Regions from separate parts of the Brevibacillus sp. SIMBA_040 genome, predicted to be linked through region 2. Evidence: riboswitches for the same ligand, from Rfam matches in the RefSeq annotation. Region 2 holds a riboswitch; each other region holds the start of a gene.
The links. A riboswitch is a leader RNA that binds a small molecule or an ion and turns the genes downstream of it on or off. The one in region 2 is predicted to bind S-adenosylmethionine.

Region 1: another riboswitch for S-adenosylmethionine. It lies ahead of SB752_RS11720 (MetQ/NlpA family ABC transporter substrate-binding protein); the one in region 2 lies ahead of SB752_RS30585 (hypothetical protein).
Region 3: another riboswitch for S-adenosylmethionine. It lies ahead of SB752_RS20500 (methionine ABC transporter ATP-binding protein); the one in region 2 lies ahead of SB752_RS30585 (hypothetical protein).

Annotation. Positions count from the first base shown of each region.
Region 1 is NZ_JAWRXI010000006.1:36,524-43,474, forward strand. Features, by position in the region: gene SB752_RS11715 (methionine ABC transporter ATP-binding protein) at 1-764, opposite strand, end outside; gene SB752_RS11720 (MetQ/NlpA family ABC transporter substrate-binding protein) at 797-1,621, opposite strand; SAM riboswitch class I at 1,776-1,878, opposite strand; gene SB752_RS11725 (hypothetical protein) at 2,184-2,585, shown strand; gene SB752_RS11730 (DUF2294 domain-containing protein) at 2,729-3,085, shown strand; gene SB752_RS11735 (ABC transporter substrate-binding protein) at 3,405-4,478, shown strand; gene SB752_RS11740 (nucleoside hydrolase) at 4,558-5,490, shown strand; gene SB752_RS11745 (ABC transporter permease) at 5,517-6,338, shown strand; gene SB752_RS11750 (ABC transporter permease) at 6,344-6,951, shown strand, end outside.
Region 2 is NZ_JAWRXI010000030.1:42,371-49,321, forward strand. Features, by position in the region: gene SB752_RS30575 (bifunctional homocysteine S-methyltransferase/methylenetetrahydrofolate reductase) at 1-1,046, opposite strand, end outside; gene metH (methionine synthase) at 1,079-4,525, opposite strand; gene SB752_RS30585 (hypothetical protein) at 4,506-4,727, opposite strand; SAM riboswitch class I at 4,729-4,830, opposite strand; gene SB752_RS30590 (YjcZ family sporulation protein) at 5,048-5,158, shown strand; gene SB752_RS30595 (YcdB/YcdC domain-containing protein) at 5,231-6,951, opposite strand, start outside.
Region 3 is NZ_JAWRXI010000012.1:60,192-67,142, forward strand. Features, by position in the region: gene SB752_RS20485 (peptide ABC transporter substrate-binding protein) at 1-92, opposite strand, end outside; gene SB752_RS20490 (MetQ/NlpA family ABC transporter substrate-binding protein) at 280-1,122, opposite strand; gene SB752_RS20495 (methionine ABC transporter permease) at 1,178-1,846, opposite strand; gene SB752_RS20500 (methionine ABC transporter ATP-binding protein) at 1,847-2,860, opposite strand; SAM riboswitch class I at 2,951-3,066, opposite strand; gene SB752_RS20505 (Ger(x)C family spore germination protein) at 3,174-4,334, opposite strand; gene SB752_RS20510 (GerAB/ArcD/ProY family transporter) at 4,315-5,445, opposite strand; gene SB752_RS20515 (spore germination protein) at 5,457-6,908, opposite strand.

The DNA of each region.
Region 1 (6,951 bases), on a different contig from region 2:
GACAGTATTTCCGCAGGGACTTCATCATCAAAAATCGTTTTAATAAAGTTACGTGTGGTCGGTTGCTGCGGATTGCTGAAAACATCGAGCACCGAGCCCTGTTCAATGACGTGACCGTTTTCCATGATGGCAACATGATCGCAGATTTTTTTGATGACCTGCATCTCGTGTGTGATTAGGACAATGGTCAGGCCGAATTTCTTGTTAATATCCAGCAGAAGCTCAAGAATCGATTCGGTTGTTTGTGGATCGAGCGCCGAGGTTGCTTCGTCACAGAGCAAGATTTCCGGATCGGTAGCCAGCGCACGGGCGATGCCGACACGCTGTTTTTGTCCACCTGACAGCTGGGAAGGGTAAGCGTTTGCCTTGTCCGCAAGTCCCACCAGTCGGAGCAGATCCTCGACCTTTTGCTTGATGACATCCTTTGGAACGCGGTTCATACGCAAAATCTCAGCTACATTGTCGAAAACGTTGTAAGATGACAGCAGATTAAAATGCTGAAAAATAATGCCGATTTTTTTGCGTGCCTGACGCAGCTCTTTTTCTTTCAGAGAAAGCATATCTTGACCATTTACGATAACAGAACCGCTCGTCGGCTTTTCCAGCAAATTGATGGTACGGAGCAGGGTACTTTTCCCCGCTCCGCTAAAGCCGATGACACCATAGATTTGCCCTTTTTCCGCGTTCAATGAGACGCCCTTCAAAGCCTCGACCTGCTTATTGCCCACTTTGTATGACTTATGAATGTCGGTTAGCTGTATCATTTCTTAACGTCTCCTTGCTGCTTACTTAATTTTTACCAGGAAGGAAGCACGGAACCTTCAAAGCGTTCTTCGATGAATTTCTTTACTTCTTCGGAACGATAGCTATCAACAAGCTTTTGGTAAGCTGGATTGTCTTTGTTTTTGTCATTGGCAACGAGGACATTTACATACGGTGAATCAGAGGTTTCAGCAAAGATCGCATCCTTTTTAGGGGAATAGCCTGCTTCCATTGCAAAGTTGGTGTTGATCGAAGCGACCTCAACGTTGTTTAGGGAACGCGCCAGGAATGCTGCTTCGAGCTCTTTGAACTTCAGATTCTTCGGATTTTCTACGATATCCAGAGGTGTCGCATTGTCACCTACGCCATCCTTCAATTTGATCAGACCAGCTGCCTGATATAGTTGCAGGGCACGAGCGCGGTTCGAAGGATCGTTTTGGATGCCGACAACACCGCCGTCTGGGATGTCTTCTATTTTTTTATGCTTGGTGGAGTAGAGCCCCATCGGATAAGTCACGGTTTTGCCGATGATGGTCAGCTTTGTTTTATGGTCTTGATTGAATTTATCGAGGAAAGGAATTGTTTGAAAGCTGTTGATGTCCAGGTTTCCTTTATCGAGGGCTTGGTTCGGCTGTACATAATCGTTGAAGACGACAACTTCTACATCCAATCCTTTTGTTTTTGCCACTTCTTTTACTTTGTTCATGATTTCTTCGTGTGGTCCCCCGGTTACACCAACCTTGACGCTTGTTTGTTCAGCTGCGCCAGTTGCTGGTGCAGCTTCTTGTTTGCCTCCGCAAGCGGTCACGAGTGATGCCGCGAGTAGCAGTGATGTGAGTAACAGACCTGTCTTTTTCATTTGAATTTCTCCCCAATCCTTGTTTTTTATATATATTGAAAAGTAATGCCGAAAAGAGGGTAGAGAACTTGGTATTGCGTAAGTATGCAAAAAAACCTCTTCTGAAAATAGAAGAGGTTAGAAACTGTCATCGTGAAACAGTCGTAGAACACCTCTCTTATCTTCCGGAATGTTTTCCGCTGGAATTGGCACCATATCTATCGAGATAGGTTGCCGAGGTATCATAGGGCCAGTCCCTCCACCTCTCTTTATAAGAGAACGTTTTATTCAATTAAATCGATAAAATCTGATTCGGTTAGTTGGATTATAGCTTGCTTGTTCATGTCTGTCAAATGTTTTTAAAAATATTAACTTTCGAGAAAATCGCCAAGTTATTTCTCAGGTTAAACTCAAATATGGTATTATATGTAAAAAAGGGGATGGGGCGATTTCGTTGTGTAAATTCCTTTTTACTCTCATTTTATCATGTTGTTTTTTGACTGCGGGCTGTGCGAACATTGATGAATCCGTCCTTCTCCCAAACGAGCAAACAATAAAAATAGGCGTTGTAGGGAATCCTCCTATGGTTGACGAAAAAAACATAGAGTTCACTGAGATCGAACTTGGAAAGATGAGTAGCACTCCTGATACAGAATTTCACGCTTTATTTATTATGCCAGAGTTTCTTGAAGAAGCATCTAGTGCCAGATTTGCGGATCTTTATAAAAACTTGAAATACCCTGTGTTTTTTATTGGATCAAAGAAGTCGTATTATCCATTCATAGAGGAAGCATTAACATATTCTAAAGCGCCAGCAACAAATTCAGGAATGTTTGCAACTGGATTTATCAACAAAAATGGGCAGTACACAATATTTGAGTATGGCTTTAAAAATGATGAGCAGACAGAGGAAAATCTAAGAGAATTATATTCGAATATTTTCAATACGATTTTGTCGGAAGTTGTCGCAAGGAAAACTAAGTGAAGTATTTAGATTGAAAAATTGTAGTTTATACAGGTCGCAAGCAATAAATTTAGTCAAAATACGAATGATTACTTGCTAGAGGAGCAGAACATATGTATAATGGAAAAAAACAAACCTGATATATGTTCTCACAGGTGATGGCCATGACACTATTGGATACGAATGAAATCAGAAAAAAGCTATCTGCTATATATAATGAGATAGCAAAAGAGTTGTTCGGATTTGGAACGACTCTACTGAGAGTAACGATCGAGAACCAAATGATTACCTTCTATGCCAAACATCGCCGTTCTCCGCGCTCTGTTGCGCTGGAGGGTGAGGCCCCATCACTAAAGCTCGAAGTCGATTTCCGAATGTCTCTTCTATATAAGAAAAGACTACGGGAACGATTGGAAGAAGAAATGGGCCTGAACATAGAGGCTGTACTACGAGACTACGACGCTGCTACACAGCTGGCGATTACGAATGTTATTCTGACAGAACCAGAACTGAATACCTGACAGAGTAATTTGGATTTTCTCTTTTGATCTATCTCAAGAGAAGACCATAAGCTTTGGCGAAAACGGGTGTCGCTTCTCTTTGTTTACGAAGAAAAGTGCTCTTGTTTAGAATGAAACGTTCTAATCAAGGGTACTTTTCTTTTTTCTTTTTAACAAATTTTACCTTTATAAGGGTGTGGTTGATGCATAGATAAACGCGAACGGTGGAACAGTAGGGGGTTTATCAACGGTTGCAGGTTGTATAAAAACAGAGAAACGTTGAATCCTAAGCCAATGGAAGAATAAGACTCAGGCGATACCTGAAATGGAGGAAGTTAAAATGAAAAAATTACTGACAGGAATCCTATCCTTTTCTGCACTCTCGTTGGCACTGGCTGGCTGTGGCAGTGGTGAGCAACCACAACAAGGGGCTGCTGGTGGAGCAGCAAAGGGTGAGCCAACCAAGCTGGTCATCTCTACATGGGGTTTCTCCGAAGACTTTTTCCGCAAAGAAGTGTATGAGCCGTTCGAAAAAGAGCATAACGTCAAAATCGTTCTGGAAATCGGGAACAATGCAGAGCGTCTGAATAAAGTCCGTCAAGGCAGCTCAGATGTCGATCTGATTTATCTTTCCGACTATTATGCTCAACAAGGTATCGATAGCGGTGCATTTGAGAAAATCGATCGTACGCGCATCCCTAACCTGAACGAGATTTATGATATTGCCAAAGCTCCACTGGGTGAAGACTACGGTCCTGCCTACACGATTGGACAATTCGGGATTGCCTACAATCCAAACATCGTAAAAACCGAAATCAAAGATTGGAAAGACCTGTGGAACCCAGAGCTGGCAGGCAAGCTGACACTGCCAAGCATCACCTCCACAACTGGCCCAATGATCCTCGACAGCGCTTCGAAAGTGGCTGGAAGCAAAGAATTTAACGAAGACCAAGCGTTTGCCAAAATGAAAGAAGTAAACAAAGGCGTAGTGAAGTATTACGACAAAACATCTGAGTACGTAAACATGTTCAGCCAAGAAGAGATTGCAGTTGGACCAATCATGGAAATGTACTTCAAGGATATTCAGGCAGCAGTACCAGAAGCGAAGTTTGTAGCACCTACTAGCGGTGGCTACGCAGTAATGAATACGGTAAACATCGTAAAAGGCAGCAAAAACAAAGAGCTGGCTGAAGACTTCATCAACTATCAATTGAGCAAGGACGTTCAGGAAAAAGCAGCGAAAGCAAAAATAGATTCGCCAGTTAACACGGCTGTTAAGCTTACAGATGAAGAAGCAAAAGGCGTAACATATGGCGAAGAAACGATCAACAAGCTGCAAAAGCTGGATATGAAATTCGTAAACGAAAATTCCAAGGCTTGGATTGACCGTTGGAACCGTGAAATCACTCAATAAAGGGTAAAAAGGAACGAGGGTATAAACCATGTGCTTATACCCTTGTTTTTTCAAAACAGATGCGAGAGGAGGCCCACCCATGAAGCCAAAAATCATTTTGGATGTCGATACAGGTATCGATGATGCTCTCGGGATCATGCTCGCAGTGAAGAGTGGCGAGTGTGAGCTCATCGGAGTTACGACCGTCAACGGTAATGTCTCTCTGGGGAAAGCTACAGAAAATACATGCAAAATTCTCGACTTGCTGCAAGTAGGGGAGCAGATCCCAGTCGTGAAGGGTGCGTCCCAGCCATTGCTGCGTCCCGTATTTTTCGAGCACAGTGTTCATGGCGAGGACGGACTGGGAGGCGCACTGCGAGGTGTCACCGTCACGAAGCGGCCATCAGAGGGCTTCGGACCGGATTTCATCATTGAACAAGTGAAAAAGCAGCCGGGTGAAGTGACGCTGGTTATGACAGGACCACTGACCAATCTGGCGCTGGCTGTGAAAAAATGCCCCGAGCTGGTGGAGCTTGTTAAAGAAGTGATCTTTATGGGCGGGGTAGTCAAAGAACACGGCAATGTGACTCCTGTCGCTGAGTACAACATGTATGTGGACCCGGAGGCAGCCAAGTTTGTTTTTCATGCAGGCTTTCCTGAGCTAACTTTGGTAGGACTAGATGTGACGAGAAAAGTACTGCTGAACGAAGAACATATTGGAGAGCTAGGCGATACGCCGATTGGGCGTTATGTGAAGCAAAGCACTTCCGATTATTTAAAACGTTATTTTGAACGAAATGGTGTACGGGCATGCGCCATGCATGACCCACTAGCTGTTGGGGTCGCCTTGTCCAAGGATTTGGTGACGACGAAAAAGCTGTATGTCGATATCGAGACGAGAAGCGAACTGTGTGACGGGCAGACTGTGTGTGATTTCCAAAACCGATTGAAAAAAGAGCCAAACATGAATGTCTGTCTGGACGTGGATGCCGATGCATTCTTTGTACGTTTTATCCGCGCGCTGAAAGCCTGACGATACCGTGAACAGGAGTTAATGGAATGAAAAAAAAGGGTCTTTATTTATTGCTGCTGCCAGGCGTGTTGTTTTTGACGCTGTTCATGGTCATTCCGATCGTGCTCACGATTGCGTCTACCTTCTATCAAGAAGGCAGCTTTACACTACAAGGATATCTCCAGTTTCTGACTGACAAGTACTTTATGAAGATTTTGCTGACGACTCTGCAAGTGAGTATCGTAACGACCATCGCTTGCATCCTGTTAGGTTTTCCTGCAGCTTATTACATTTCGAAGCTCGGGCCTCGTAAAAAGGGCATTTTGCTTGCACTCGCCATCTTTCCACTGTTGACCAGCTCTGTTGTGCGTTCCTTCAGTTGGATGATTATTCTCGGAAAAAAAGGGCTTTTAAACAGCTCCCTGCTCTCATTGGGATTGATTGATAAGCCATTGGAAATATTGTACACCCCGACCGCGATGATGATCGGTTTGATTCATTTGTTCCTGCCGTTGATCATTATCACGCTGGTCGGTGTTATGGAAAACATTGATCCAGATTTGATTAAGGCTGCTGAGAGCTTGGGCGCCTCCAAATTTACTGCGTTTCGCAAGGTGATTGTACCACTGAGTGTTCCAGGCTTGATCATCGGTAGCATTCTCGTATTCGTAGGTAGCCTGACTGCTTATACGACTCCAGCCCTTTTGGGAGGAAAGCAGCGAGTGATTTCTACGTTCCTCTATCAAAATGCGATCACGCTCAATGACTGGTATATGGCATCCGTCATCGCGACGATCATGATTGTCATTACCTTTGTCGTGATCTATGTAATGAACAAATTGGCTACGAAATTAAATCCGAAGGGGTAGAAGCTATGCAGGAGAAAAATCGCGGGTTGGCCCTGTTTACGCTTCTTGTGTTTCTGTTTTTGCTAGGGCCGCTCATTATCATCTCGTTTACATCGTTTGAGCCAGGTACGGTTCTGAAATTCCCTCCGGAGGGCTTTTCATGGCGATGGTATGAAAATATTTTCAAAGTGGAGATGTTTTTAACTACATTTAAAACCTCCATGTTTGTGTCGTTGCTCGGTAATTTGTTGGCACTCGTTTTAGGCATCCCTGCTGCGTATGCATTGAGCAGATTTTCCTTCAAGGGAAAGGCAGCGCTAAACGCTGTGTTCATTTCACCCGTATTGATCCCGGGAATTGTTATGGGCTTTGCGATGCTCAAGTACGTCATTATCGTGTATCATTTACCGATTTACGCAGGTCTGTTGGTCGGACATACCGTTTTGATGCTTCCATTTATTATTCGGGTTGTGGCATCGAGCTTGTCCAACTTTGACTTCGCAATTGAAGAAGCGGCACTCAGCCTGGGTGCAGGGCGCTTCGCAACGTTTTTCAAGGTGGTATTGCCAAACATTCGATCCGGCATTATCGCGGCTATTTTGATTGCTTTTCTGGAGTCGTTCAATAACGTAGA
Region 2 (6,951 bases):
TGAAGGAACTGATCGGCATCCAGGTCCCTCGGCGGATCAAACTCGACGATGATCGTTGTCCCCGTTTTCACCCGTTCTACGATGCTCGGTTTATCTTGAAGTCGTGCACTCTGTACCGTAATCGATGGTGCATCTCCTGGTATGCTGGTCGGATTAACACGTTCATGTGGAGCGAGTGATTGCAGAGCAGTTGCCATTGCCTGCACATGCTCAGGTGTCGTTCCACAACATCCGCCAAGCAAACGAACGCCTTGCTCTCGCAAACGAAGTGCGCTTTCGGCAAAATAGTCTGGCGTTGATTTAAATGCGTACTCTCCGTCCGTCATCCCCAAGCGTCCCGCGTTTGGAAATGCAGATAAAATCGCATCAGTTGGTATTTGTACTTGTTCAAAGGATCGCAAAATTTCGGCTGGACCTAACCGGCAATTCAAGCCAATGACATCGGCTCCCGCAGCTTTTAGCTGTGAAAAGGCTTCCGTAAGGGAATAACCGTCACGTGTACGTCCTACCTCAAGCGTTGCCAGCTGAGCAATCACCGGAGCTTCTGTCAGCGGGCGAATGACCTCCAGTGCTAGCAAGAGCTCTTCCAGGTCTAGAAAGGTCTCTAAAATAATCCCGTCAACCCCGGCGTGCAATAAAGCAATTGCCTGCTCCTCGTATTGGTCCCGATATTCATCCAGCACTTTTTTGCGTACACGGCCTGCTAGGATAGACCCAATGCTACCAGCTACATACGCATCCTCCTGGGCTGCTTCGCGAGCGATCGCTACAGCCAAGCGATTGATCCGCGCCACTTTATGCTCCAGGCCGTACCTTGCCAAAGCATCCCGATTCGCTGCGAAAGTATTTGTTTCTAAAAACCGTGCACCAGCCTGGTAGTAGGACGCATGCACATCATGAACCAATCGCGGGTTGGAAAGGCATAGCTCTTCAAAGCTAACACCAACCGGAACGCCCAGTCTGTGCAGTTGGGTCGCCATAGCTCCATCTCCAACCAGCAGGTTGTCATTCAAAAACTCTCGCAAACCTGCCTTACTCGTTGTCAATGAAATCACTTCTCTCGTTTATCAATTTTCATCTATGCTTCAAACACGGAAGGTCCAGCATTAAAGTAACGCGCTTCTGGGTGAGCGAAAACCATCGCAGATACCGATGCCTCCGGTTCCATCATGAAGCCTTCCGTTAGGTGGATACCGATGTTTTCAGGCTGCAGCAGTCGGAACAGCTGCGCTTGATCCTCCAGGCTCGGGCATGCAGGATAACCAAACGATACGCGAATGCCTTGGTAACGAGCACCGAAACGCTCCAGCATCGTCATTTCTGGCGGATCAGGAATCCCCCATCCATCACGCATAATGTGGTGGACACGTTCTGCAAATGCTTCTGCAAGCTCCAGTGCAAGCGCCTGAAGTACGTGTGAGCGAAGATAGTCGCCACGCTCCTTGAGCTCGGTAGACTGTTCGCGAATGCCACCGCCAGCAGTTACGGTCAAGAACCCGACATAATCCATTTCGCCACTCTCTACAGGACGCAGGAAGTCTGATAAGCACAAATGCGGCTCTTCCGGCTGGCGAGGGAACGAAAAGCGCTCTAAGAGCTTTGTGTGATCCTTTGGATCGAAGACCAAAACATCGTTTCCGTCTGCTTGCGCCGGGAAGAACTGGTACACACCATGTGCAGTGATCGTTCCGTTTTGCTTGGCATCAGCCAAGAGTTCCTCTACCAGTTCATACAATTGCACCACTTTTTCGTCGCCCGCTTCAAGCAGCTTGTCGACATTCCCACGAACACCTAGGTGTTTTCCCAGAAGCATCCGTAGATTCAGATAAGGCTGCAGATGGCTGATCGGATACGAACGCAGGACATGTCTCTCACAATCTGGTGGCAAATGAATCGGCACCGTGCGACTGATCACAGAACGAGCTGGCAGTGTCGACTTTTTCACCTCGACTACTGGTTGTGCCGTAGCCGCAGCCTCGATCAGATTTTTCTGTTCTTCGACGAGTCGCTCTCGCTCTTGCGGATTTTGCAAACGATTTACGAGGTCTAGTCCGTCCATTGCGTCTTTTGCATACAGAACGATTCCTTTATACTCCGGTGCAATCCGATTCGACGTGAATTTGCGAGTGAGCGCTGCGCCCCCCACCATCATCGGAACATCAATTCCTGCTTCACGCAAATCCTGCGCGGTGATTACCATCTGCTGTGCGGATTTCACCAACAGACCTGACAAACCGATAGCATCCGGCTTTTGTTCTCTGCACGCTGCAATCAACTGCTCAGGCGGTACCTTGATCCCCAAGTTAACGACATCATAGCCATTGTTAGCCAATATGATTTCGACCAGGTTTTTACCGATGTCGTGAACGTCACCTTTGACCGTTGCCAATAGAATCTTTCCTTTGGCGGCAGCGTCGGATTTTTCCATAAACGGCTCCAAGTAGGATACGGATGCTTTCATGACTTCCGCACTTTGCAAAACCTCTGCTACAATCAGCTGGTTTCCGTTAAACAGTCGGCCGACCTCTTCCATACCAGTCATCAATGGACCATTGATAATTTCAAGCGGCACGTATTTTTCCAGAGCCAGCTTCAGATCTTCAGTCAATCCATCTTTGGAGCCTTCAACGACATAGCGAGCAAGACGCTCTTCCAAAGTCAATGAGGATACCTCGACACTCACTTCCCTTTTCTTTTGGCGATAAAATTCGGTAAAGGCAGCGAGAGTCTCATCATTGGTCTCAAACAACAACGCTTCGGCCAGCTTTCTTTCGCTCTCAGGAATCGACGCGTAACGCTCCAGCTTCTCTGTATTCACGATTGCGTAATCTAGCCCAGCTAGTGTCGTGTGGTACAGGAACACTGCATTCAGCACCTCGCGTCCTGCGGCCGGCAATCCAAAGGAAACGTTACTTACACCTAAGATGGTCTTGCACTCTGGCATCGCTTGCTTGATTAAGCGAATGCCTTCGACTGTTTCTTTTGCAGAACCAATATATTGTTCATCACCTGTCCCCACAGGGAAGACTAGTGGATCGAAGATAATATCTTGCGGATTCATGCCGTATTGCTTGACGAGGATATCGTAGGAGCGCTGCGCTACTTCCAGCTTCTTTTCGCGCGTAACCGCCATCCCTGCTTCTTCTATCGTGCCAACAACAACCGCTGCGCCATATTTGTGGATCAGCGGAGCAACCTCTTCAAACCGTTCCAATCCATCCTCCAGGTTAATCGAGTTCAGAATCGCTTTCCCTTGGGAATAACGCAATCCCAGCTCCATCACCTTGGCATCGGTCGAATCGATCATGAGAGGGGCTTTTACCTTTTTCGCGATGAATTGCAGGAATTTTTCCATATCTTCGTATTCTTCACGGTCTGGGTCAGCCAAACAAATGTCGATTACGTGTGCTCCACGTTTTACCTGTGCACGGGCAATATCGGATGCTTCCTCATACTGACCGGCTGCGATCAGATCGCGGAATTTTTTAGAACCGATAACGTTTGTACGCTCCCCTACAAGCAGAGGACGACTGTCGTCTTCCACATACACAACCTCAATCCCGGAGACTGCACTTACGGAATCGGCAGCACCGCTTCGTGGCTTACAGTCCTTCAACGCCTCAGCCATTGCCCGGATATGATCCGGTGTGGTACCACAGCATCCACCAGCGACGTTCAACCAGCCTTGCTCAGCAAACGCGAGCATTTTGGAAGCGAGGCCTTGAGGGGTTTCATGGTAGTGACCATTTTCATCGGGCAAACCCGCATTGGGATAGCAGCTTACTCCGCATTGTGCAAGTCCGGACAAGGTACGGAGATGATCACGCATAAACTCTGGACCTGTCGCACAGTTCAAACCAATCGTTACCGGTTTTAAGTGCTCCAGGGAGATATAAAAAGCTTCGATGTTTTGACCTGCCAATGTCGTTCCCATCGGCTCGATGGTTCCTGAAAGCATCACGGGAATTTCTTTTCCCAGCTCGTCAAATGCTTTGCGGATACCGATACCGCCCGCTTTAACGTTGAGCGTATCCTGAGATGTCTCCAAGAGAAGCACGTCAGAGCCACCAATGATCAAGCCTTTTGCCTGACGGTAGTAAGCTTCGACAAGTTCTTCAAACGTAACGCCACCTGTAAGTGAGAGGGTTTTGGTGGTTGGCCCCATGGCACCCGCTACAAAGCGTGGCCACTCCTTTGTGGAGTATGCGTCGACAGCTTCCTTCGCCAAGCGTGCTGCTGCAATATTAATCTCCATGTCCTTGTCAGCCACATCGTACTCAGCCAATACGATAGAAGCCCCACCAAAAGAATTGGTTTCTACAATATCTGCTCCAGCTTCCAAATATTTCTCATGAATAGACCGGATGACATCAGGTCGGGTCAAATTCAGCAGCTCGTTACAGCCGTCGTATTCATCGCCACCGAAATCGTCAGCAGTAAGGTTCGCCTGCTGCAGCATTGTGCCCATCGCACCATCCAAAATCAGAATTTTTCGGGAAAGTTGTTCACGAAAAGTAGGTTTCATCAACTTGCTCCTTCTCTCCACTGCAATGGCTTATTTCTTTAATCGAAGATGAGAAAACCTGACTACGCCATACCAGCTGGCGAATGTCGCGGTTGCCCTGATACTGGCCTTTGGAATTTTGTAAATTCCTAATGGCACGAAAAAAATCCTCTTCTTTAGAAAGAAGAGGATTTGTCCGCGGATACAGCAACGCCTGAACCATCCTCTTATCTTTCAAAGCGCGTAGCTTTGCTGGAATTGGCACCGGATTTTTACCGGTTGCCGAGGCTTCATCAGGCCAGTCCCTCTGCCTCTCTGGATAAGAGTCGTACATTTTATGGAGTTATTCGTTTTTTGTCAAAAGTGATTGACGTTTGACAGTATCTTAACACCCCCCTGTCTCTTCGTCAATTGAGAATTTGTCTATTATTTACTCCTGTATGCTCCCCCTGCGCCCATTTTTATCATGACTAGTCATTCGCCCACGCCAACCTGTGCGTTCGTGTATAGACTAGAGCATAACGGAAAGGAGGGGAAACAAAAATGAGTACATCTTACTGCGGAAACGGATTCTTTGGCGACAGCTTCGCATTGGTGCTCGTACTGTTTATCCTGCTGGTCATTGTTGCGTGTTCGTGTGACGGCGGCTGCTAGTTAACCTGTAGAAAAGGGGCTATCGCCTAAAGCCATTTGCGTGGCTTGGGCATAGCCCTTTTTTGTTTTCTGTTAGTAAGGCTCCTTCACGATTTCGCCGGTTCGTGCATCAATATGCAAAAGCTTGCCTGCATTCTCGTCATGACTCCAAGGGATATAGGCCAGTATCGGACGATCGAGCCATTCATTGTCCTCATTCTTCAAAAGATACACAAGCTGCAATGGCATTGCGCGCAGATACTGTTCTACAGCCTGTTCCTTTGAAATGACGGAGGCTGCGTCCGGGAGCTCCACATGCGCATCTGTCTCTCTTCTGTTTTCAAACCCGTTTGCCTTCCCAGTGGAAGGATCGACAGTTACGATATACGCTTCATTTGGCTGCTTATCGAGAACAGGAATACCGTCTTTGCTCATGAAGAATTCAAATCCCCAGTTGCCTGATGCCACAGGTGTTGCAGCGCCAGGCTCGACAACCTCTGCCAGCTGCACTTCCTTTACCGCCGGGTCGATGTATTTCTCAAGCATCTCCAACGCCGCTTTTTCCGCCTCCGCGCGCTGGATCGTCACTTGGCTGCCCTGACGAGGTATTCCGAGTGCCATGACTCGTCCTGATTGTTCATCGGTTTCTACTACATAACGCTTTTCGCTGTTGTCAGTCCATACATAATTTTTTCGAGCATGTTTCGATTGTGGATCACGGTTTTCGTATTCGGCATATTTGAAGCTCTCCACACTCACACCGAATTCTTTGTGCAGCAATTTCTTCGCTTCTTCTTTTGACGTGACGATGCTATAGCTTTCGGGGGGTTGAAACGCAAATGCTTGTTCTTCCTTCCGTCGATCGTAGTCAAGGCCATTGTTTCCGGTGCTATAGGCAATCTTTCCACTCGTTCCTTCAATGTACCAGCCCAGTGAAGAAGGTTGACCGAGCTGGGAGGTGGATACAGACATCGTATATTCCAGCAGGGGCTTTGTTTGTGTTACCTTCCCTGATGCTCGATCTCGATTAACGGGAAAGTGCTGCAAGTAGTTTAATTTGATGTTGGCCTCCATTTCCTTTTTTGCCTTCTCTACAGAAACGGCAGATTTTCCATCCGGAAAAGATGCAAGCTCATGCTTTTTCATCGCTTCTTTGGAATAATAGACAATCCGTCCCGCTTGATTAACAGATATCCGGATCGTATCATTCATGACCGGCAGCTCATTGTAATATCGCTGGTATTCAATCGAGTCGTTTTTGTACGAGTATCGGTAATTTTTACTGTCCGCTCCAAGCATGTCCTGCAGGAAATGGTTTGCCGTTTTCTTTGCCAGAGCTTCCGGGGCTTCCTTCCAAATCCCCACTTCCTGAATTAGACGATAGGTCCGCAAATCCTCAGCTTTACCAGACACGCTGATTAACGCCTGATTCCAATCATCATCATCTGCATTTCCAAGCATTATTTCGAAACCGTCGTAATACATCGATTTGTTATCCAGTGCTGGCGATGGATTCAGCTCTGGAAGAGACTTCGTCAATTTCCCCAACAGCTCCTGTTCCTCTTTGTTTGTACGACCGAAAAATGCCACCTGGCCCTCGCTGTCAATTTGAACAGATATGATGTCAAACGGAATTCGAGCACCTTCCTGCTCTTTTTGGAACGTTACGTTCATCCACGTACCGTTGCGCATTCCTTCATCTGTCAATTTATGCGAAGATATATGAGCATACTGCTTGCTTTCTTCTCCAAGTACGGACGCAAGAAAAGCTATCGCCTTTTGCTCTGCCGACTCCAGGTCCGGAAGCTCCCCTT
Region 3 (6,951 bases), on a different contig from region 2:
TGAGGCTGCGTCTGTCCACCTCCTGCACATCCTGCCAAAATACTTCCCGCAATCATAATCATACTGGCAATGATAGAAATTTTCTGTCTCATTCAAATTTTCCCCCTTATCAAACATTTTCTATCGCCACCAATATACTCGACAGAAATGGGCTTGAGAATGGGGTTTGAAGATATTTAATTTAATTTTATGAATATTTATTCTATTGTTAAGGGAAATAAACCCAACCAGCCGTAGTAGGCAGATTGGGTTTATGTGATCGCTCAATTAATTGGTTACTTAGAACGCTGGGATGATCGCGCCTTGGTATGTGTCTTCGAGGAATTTTTTCACCTCAGGCGAGTTCAGTTCTTTCGCCAGCTTTTGCATTGCTTCGGAATCCTTGTTGTCAGGACGAGCTACCAGGAAGTTTGCATATGGAGATTCTTTGTCTTCGATGAACAGAGCATCTTTGGTAGGTACGAGCTTCGCTTCCAATGCATAGTTAGTGTTGATCAGAGCCAGATCTACTTCATCCAGAACGCGCGGCAGCATAGCAGCCTCAACTTCTTTGAATTTCACGTTTTTCTTGTTTTCTACGATATCTTTTACCGTACCGCTGATGCCTACGCCGTCTTTCAGCTTGATTACACCGTTTTTTTCGAGAAGAGCCAGCGCACGACCGTTGTTGGTTACGTCGTTTGGCAGTGCGATTGTTGCGCCATCAACTAGCTCATCAACGCTTTTGATTTTTTTGGAGTAAGCACCGAATGGCTCAATGTGTACCGCAGTCACAGGCTCCAAAGTCATGTTCTGGTCTTTATTGAATTGCTCCAGGTATGGTTTATGTTGGAAGAAGTTTCCGTCGAGTTGTTTTTCATTTACTTGTACGTTTGGTTGTACATAGTCAGTGAATTCTTTAATCACCAAGTTTACACCTTGTTCCTTCAGCTTAGGTTGAACAAACTTCAGGATTTCCCCGTGTGGTACAGCAGTAGCACCAATAGTCAACGTAACTTCTTGTTGTTGTCCACCTTGTGCGCCACCTGTAGATGGAGCAGGAGCGGTTTCTGTTTTGCTTCCGCAAGCTGCCAAAGAAAATGCCAATACAGTAGAAAGTACAGATACAACCAGTTTCTTCACAGTAGATTTCCCCCTTTATTTGTAAACCACTTCTAAAACGATTTATGGAAAGACCTTACTTGCGGCTGTATTTGAGAACCAGACGGTCCCCCAGCGATTGCAAGATCTGAACCAACACTAACAAAATAACAACAGTAACAATCATGACATCAGTCTGGAAGCGTTGATATCCATAGCGAATCGCCAGATCACCCAAGCCACCGCCACCGATAACCCCGGACATCGCCGTATAGGAAACGAGGGCGACTGTCGTAATCGTAATCCCTGCAATCAGACCCGAGCGGGCTTCCGGCAAAAGTACGTTCCAGACAATTTGCCAATTCGAAGCACCCATGGATTGTGCTGCCTCCGTTACCCCGCGATCTACTTCCCGCAAAGAGGTTTCGACCAGTCGGGCAAAAAATGGCGCTGCCCCGATGACCAGCGGCGGGATGGAGCCAAGTACTCCCAGCGAGGTACCTACAATCGCTTTGGTAACAGGAATCAATAAGATCATCAAAATGATAAAAGGAACGGAACGCAGGACGTTCACAATAAAAGATGCGACGAGATAAAATCCACGGTTGGCCAGAAGCTGCCCTCTTGAGGTGAGAAACAGAATGATGCCCAGCGGCAATCCAATCAAGATGGTAAACAAGGTTGAAAAACCAAGCATGGAGAGTGTATCTACTGTCCCAATTCCAATCTCAGACCAATCCACATTTTTTAGTTCCAGCCACTCCATCTAGATCACCTCCACTTCCAGGCCACGCTCACGCAGCTTCTCGATTGCCTGCTTGTTTTGTTCTGCATTGCCTTCCAGCTCGACAACAAGCTGACCATACGGCGTATCTTTCATCCGTGAGATCGTCCCTTGCAGGATGCTGAACACAGTACCTGTCTCTTGCATCGTCTGAAACAGAATCGGCTTGTACGTCTGTTCCCCCAAAAAGGTGACGCGTGCGATCGTGCGATTACCGGAAGCCTTCTCATGCGCTACCATTTCGCGCAGCTCATGAGAATCAGCCACCTGCTCTACAAATTCCTGTGTGGTCGGGTGCTTCGGCTTGAGGAATACTTCAAGCACATCGCCTTCCTCTACAATCAGGCCACCGTCAATAACACCTACCCGATCACAAATGGAGCGGATGACCTGCATCTCATGTGTAATGAGTACGATAGTCAGCCCCAGCTTGCGATTAATATCGAGGAGCAGCGCCAAAATGGAGTTGGTCGTCTGTGGATCGAGCGCCGATGTAGCTTCATCACACAAGAGTACCTTCGGGTCGTTCGCCAAAGCCCGTGCAATCCCTACCCGCTGCTTCTGTCCGCCTGACAGCTGTGCCGGATATTTGTCCCGATGATCCTCAAGGCCCACCAGCTTTAATAGTTCGTCCACCTTTTTCTTGATCTCGGCTTTGGGGCGCTTTGCCAGCTTCAACGGAAAAGCGACGTTTTCACCAACCGTAGCCGATGACAGCAAATTAAAGTGTTGAAAAATCATACCGACGTGACGGCGCTGCTCCTGCAGCCTCCGATCATCCAGCTTGGTCAAATCAACACCGTCAATGATGACCTCGCCTGTAGTTGGCCGCTCCAGCAGATTCATACAACGAATTAATGTACTTTTCCCCGCACCGGAATGGCCAATAATCCCATATATCTCTCCCTTTTTGATTGAGAGGTTAATCCCCAGTAATGCAGGGATTTTATTTCCCTGTACCAGATAGCTCTTATGCAGCTCTCGCAGTTGAATCAACCATTTCCACCTCCCGTTAAAAACAAACGAGCCCCTTTTTCATCAAACGAAAAAGGGGCTGCAACGCAATTTATACGTTCGCATCCACCCTTCTCATCTATCAAGATCCAATCAATCTTGTAGGAATTGGCACCGCGACGTCTATTCGAAAATAGACCGGTTGCCGGGCTTCATAGGGCCTGTCCCTCCGCCTCTCTTGATAAGAAAGATTTCCACGTATATTATGTTCGTTTTGCATATTTTCATGATACAAGTCGGATTATATCGCTTTTGAAAATAGTAAGTCAATAGTAATAGTAGGTAAAAGTTTTTTCTAATCCATGACGCCATTTCGGATGATGGTTGCTTTCACATGAAATTGAAACTGTGCGTCCTTAAACATCTTCCTCCATTCGTTTACGGTCATCTCGGACATGCCCCTCTGATTCGCACGATACACGATGCCGAAGCCAGCAGGATCGACACCCATCGCTTGCAGTTTTTTGATTACCTTTTGCAGCTCCTGTTCGATCTCCTGCTCCAACGCCCTTTCCATAATCTTCATCATCTTGGGGTCCTCCAGCTTCAACGGAAGCGTCATCTCAAGAATACGTGCATGCAAGCGAACATGGACATTAAAGTGCGGAGGGGATGCTTGCTCCAGCTTGATTTTGGAGACACTTGAAATGGTATCAAAGACGAGCTGTACTTTATCTTTTTTATTACTTTGATCCTTTGGGGTCTGACCGAAAATCTGAGCAGGCACTGAGGTATCATAGCTACCAATTTTGAACTTGCCATGAATAAGCTTGATCAGAAAAGCTTCCTTAGGCGAGATCCATCCCACATAGCGATCGCCGCGAAACAAGGCGACCCCTTTAATCATCAATTCGTCTCCTTTTCGCGTAATAAAGGGCATGATTGGGTCGATCCCTGTATCATAGTAAGCCCTGAAAAATTCATGCATGGTAGACGAAGGGATTTTTTCTCCTTTTATATTTTGTTCAATCATTCTATACATATAGATCCCGATATTTCCTTCTTCCTTATACGGGTATGTCAAGAGATCATAAGTATCTCCATCATATACACAGAGGTAGACTCTGCTGGAAAGAGAGGAATCCCGATACAGCGTATCAATAATGCTGCCAATTCCATTTCGGGCAAAATGCTCGTTGTACAGGGCTACGCGTATTTGCCCTCCCAGTATCCGCTTATCTGATTGCAAATTCGTACGGTCGCGAATTCCTTTACTGGTTTCGCCCACAGCAGAAATCACTTGAATTTTTTCCTTTGCTTCCGGATTGATCGAGGGCATCACGATGGTGGCGCGAATATTTTTATCTTTCAACTGGTCATAACCAACTACGGTAGCGAGGCCCGTCTCGTCAAAAATCTGCCTGTCCGAGCAGCCTGTCATCATCAAGATTAGGGAGCACCACATAGCCCAATAATGCATGAACCATTTTTTCTGGCTATTCGGGTATAGATGCATCTGACGCACCCTCCTTCGCTCGCTTGGCACGCTGCTTTATGATGACCATTAAATACAAAAAATACGGATATATGTAGGCGACATACATTCCGATTTTGGAGTAAATGTCGTTGAGCCGATTCATCTCCTGTCTGGTGAGAAGTGCCAGTGAAGCGATGTAAATGATAGGTAAAATCCAATACAACGATTTGCGCAGATTCCAGCCAAACAATCGTTTGATCCCACGTGCAGAAGCCCAGAGAAAGATCATGATGTTTGGCAGAACCACGAGTAGCCACATGGAAATGCCTACAAGCTCAAACCTCTCCATAATAGGCATGTACACCATTTTTTTCAGATTGAGCGTCGCCCAGATCGTTCTCATTAACTGTCCTTGACTAAAAAAGACCAGCGACACGACCATGACTAACGTATAGATCAAATAGGTAACGAGTATGGCCCATTGTGTGCTGCTAACCACTCTTTCCTTATTTTGCACATACGGGTACACGGCATAGATGACTTCGAAGCCGATACTGGTCAACGACATTGCTACCATGCCTTTGAAAAGCTGCTCCATGTTCGTATCCAAAATCGGAAATAAATACTCCCACTGTGCAAATTGTAGCGGAAAGTACAGGTCACATATGAGCCAAATCGTGACCGCCACTGAAAAGAACGTATAGCCAGCGACTACACGAATCCCTCCCAAGACCGTGTAAAAAGCAAGAATGAGAATGATCGCTGACAATATCCATGTCGGCAAATTCGGAAACACCCATGTCTGCACCACTTCGATGTAGGTACGTAATACCACACCCGCTGACATAAAAAAATACGTCAAATAAACGACTCCTAAGCACGTCCCGATCCACTTTCCAAACACGTCGTTCTGGATTCCGTATATGTCTGACGAGGGGTATTTCTGCAAGGTCTTCACAATCACCCATACGGTCAGATGGGTAAATAGCCCGGCCATAATGACCGATATCCACGCATCATGTCCTGACTCCTTTGCGATGACACGCTGAAAACCAAGAACCCCGACTCCAAGTTGGGTACCATGAACCATAAATCCAGCCAGAAACGCTGATATCGTGTTCCCTTTTTTTACCTCAATATTGGTGTCCATAAGAGCCTCTCTTACTCGTCGATGTCTTTCTTTTCTTTTGCCTTGTCACGATCAAAACGACGTACTTTTTTGGGCGAGAAAAAATGGTTTCGCTCAGTCAGGGAAGATAGTGGTGCACGAATAAAGCCGTCTTTCCAATCCGAGAAACGAACCGGGTAGATCGGATACATATACGGACGACCCAAGCTGGTCTGACGCAGCAAGTGACTGGCCAGAAAGCTAAAGCCAACAACAATCCCTAAAGCCCCCAATAATCCCGACAACAAGATCATGGGAAAGCGAATGACTCGAATGGTCGAGCCAATCATATAGCTGGGCGCGATAAACGAAGAGAGCGCACCAAGGGCCACGATAATAATCAGGATGTTGCTCGTAAATCCCGCTTGCACAATCGCCTGACCGATAACAATACCACCTACGATACCGATCGTTTGACCGACCTTGGTAGGCAATCTGGCACCTGCTTCCCGCAAAAGCTCAATGATGAGCTCCATCAAAATCGCTTCCCATAATGGCGGCAATGGCACACGTGAACGTGATTGGGCAAGGGAAAGCAACAGGTCTGCTGGAATCATCTCGTAATGGTATGTAAGTGCCGCCACGTAAACAGGGGTCAAAATCAGCGACAAAATCATGGCAAATACACGCATCGTCCGGTTGAATGTAGCCAGACTCCAGCGCAAGTAATAGTCATCTGGCGACTGAAAAAATTGTAGCAAGGTCGTGGGACCAAGCAACGCAAACGGACTTCCTTCTACCAGGATGGCGATCTGTCCCTCTCGCAATCCATGAATGACGCGATCCGGGCGTTCTGTCTGCTGTAAGGTAGGGAATAATGACTTTTCGTTGTCTGCAATATATTGAGCTAGAATGGCCGAGTCCATGCTGCTGTCCAGCTCCAGGTTCTGAATACGCTCACGCACAGTATTCACGTTTTCCGTATCAGCAGTTCCCTCCAGGTAGAGGATCGAAACATCCATCGGGATCGTATTTCCCACGGTCAACCTTTCATGAAACAACCGAGGAGTCGACATATATTTGCGTATGATGCAGATGTTTACCTGAAGATCTTCCACGAAGGCTATTTGTGGCCCCAGAACAACCGTTTCGATTTCTGGAGCCTGAATATTTCTGCCTACGGTACCGTCGCTCGGAATGGCAATTCCGTAAGCTGCTCCTTTTACGTGAACGTAAATGTTTCCGCTGAGTAACCGCTTGATTGCTTCCGATTCCTCATAGATTCGGTTGCTGCCAGCTCCTCCTAAATGCCGCTCGATCTCTTCAATCCCTACATCGCCCAGACAAATCTCTCTAAGCTTTGGAATGAGCTCACTGTAGACGACCTTGGCGTCTGCCATACTGGATAAATAGTAAAGACACACGCGCTCATTTGGCTCATCAATTTGCTCGGTTACCAAATCACCTGTATGGGTAAACCATTTGCGTGCGCCCTTCTGATCCATCCACGCTCACCTCAATGCATAGAAAATCATGGATTAGTCTGCC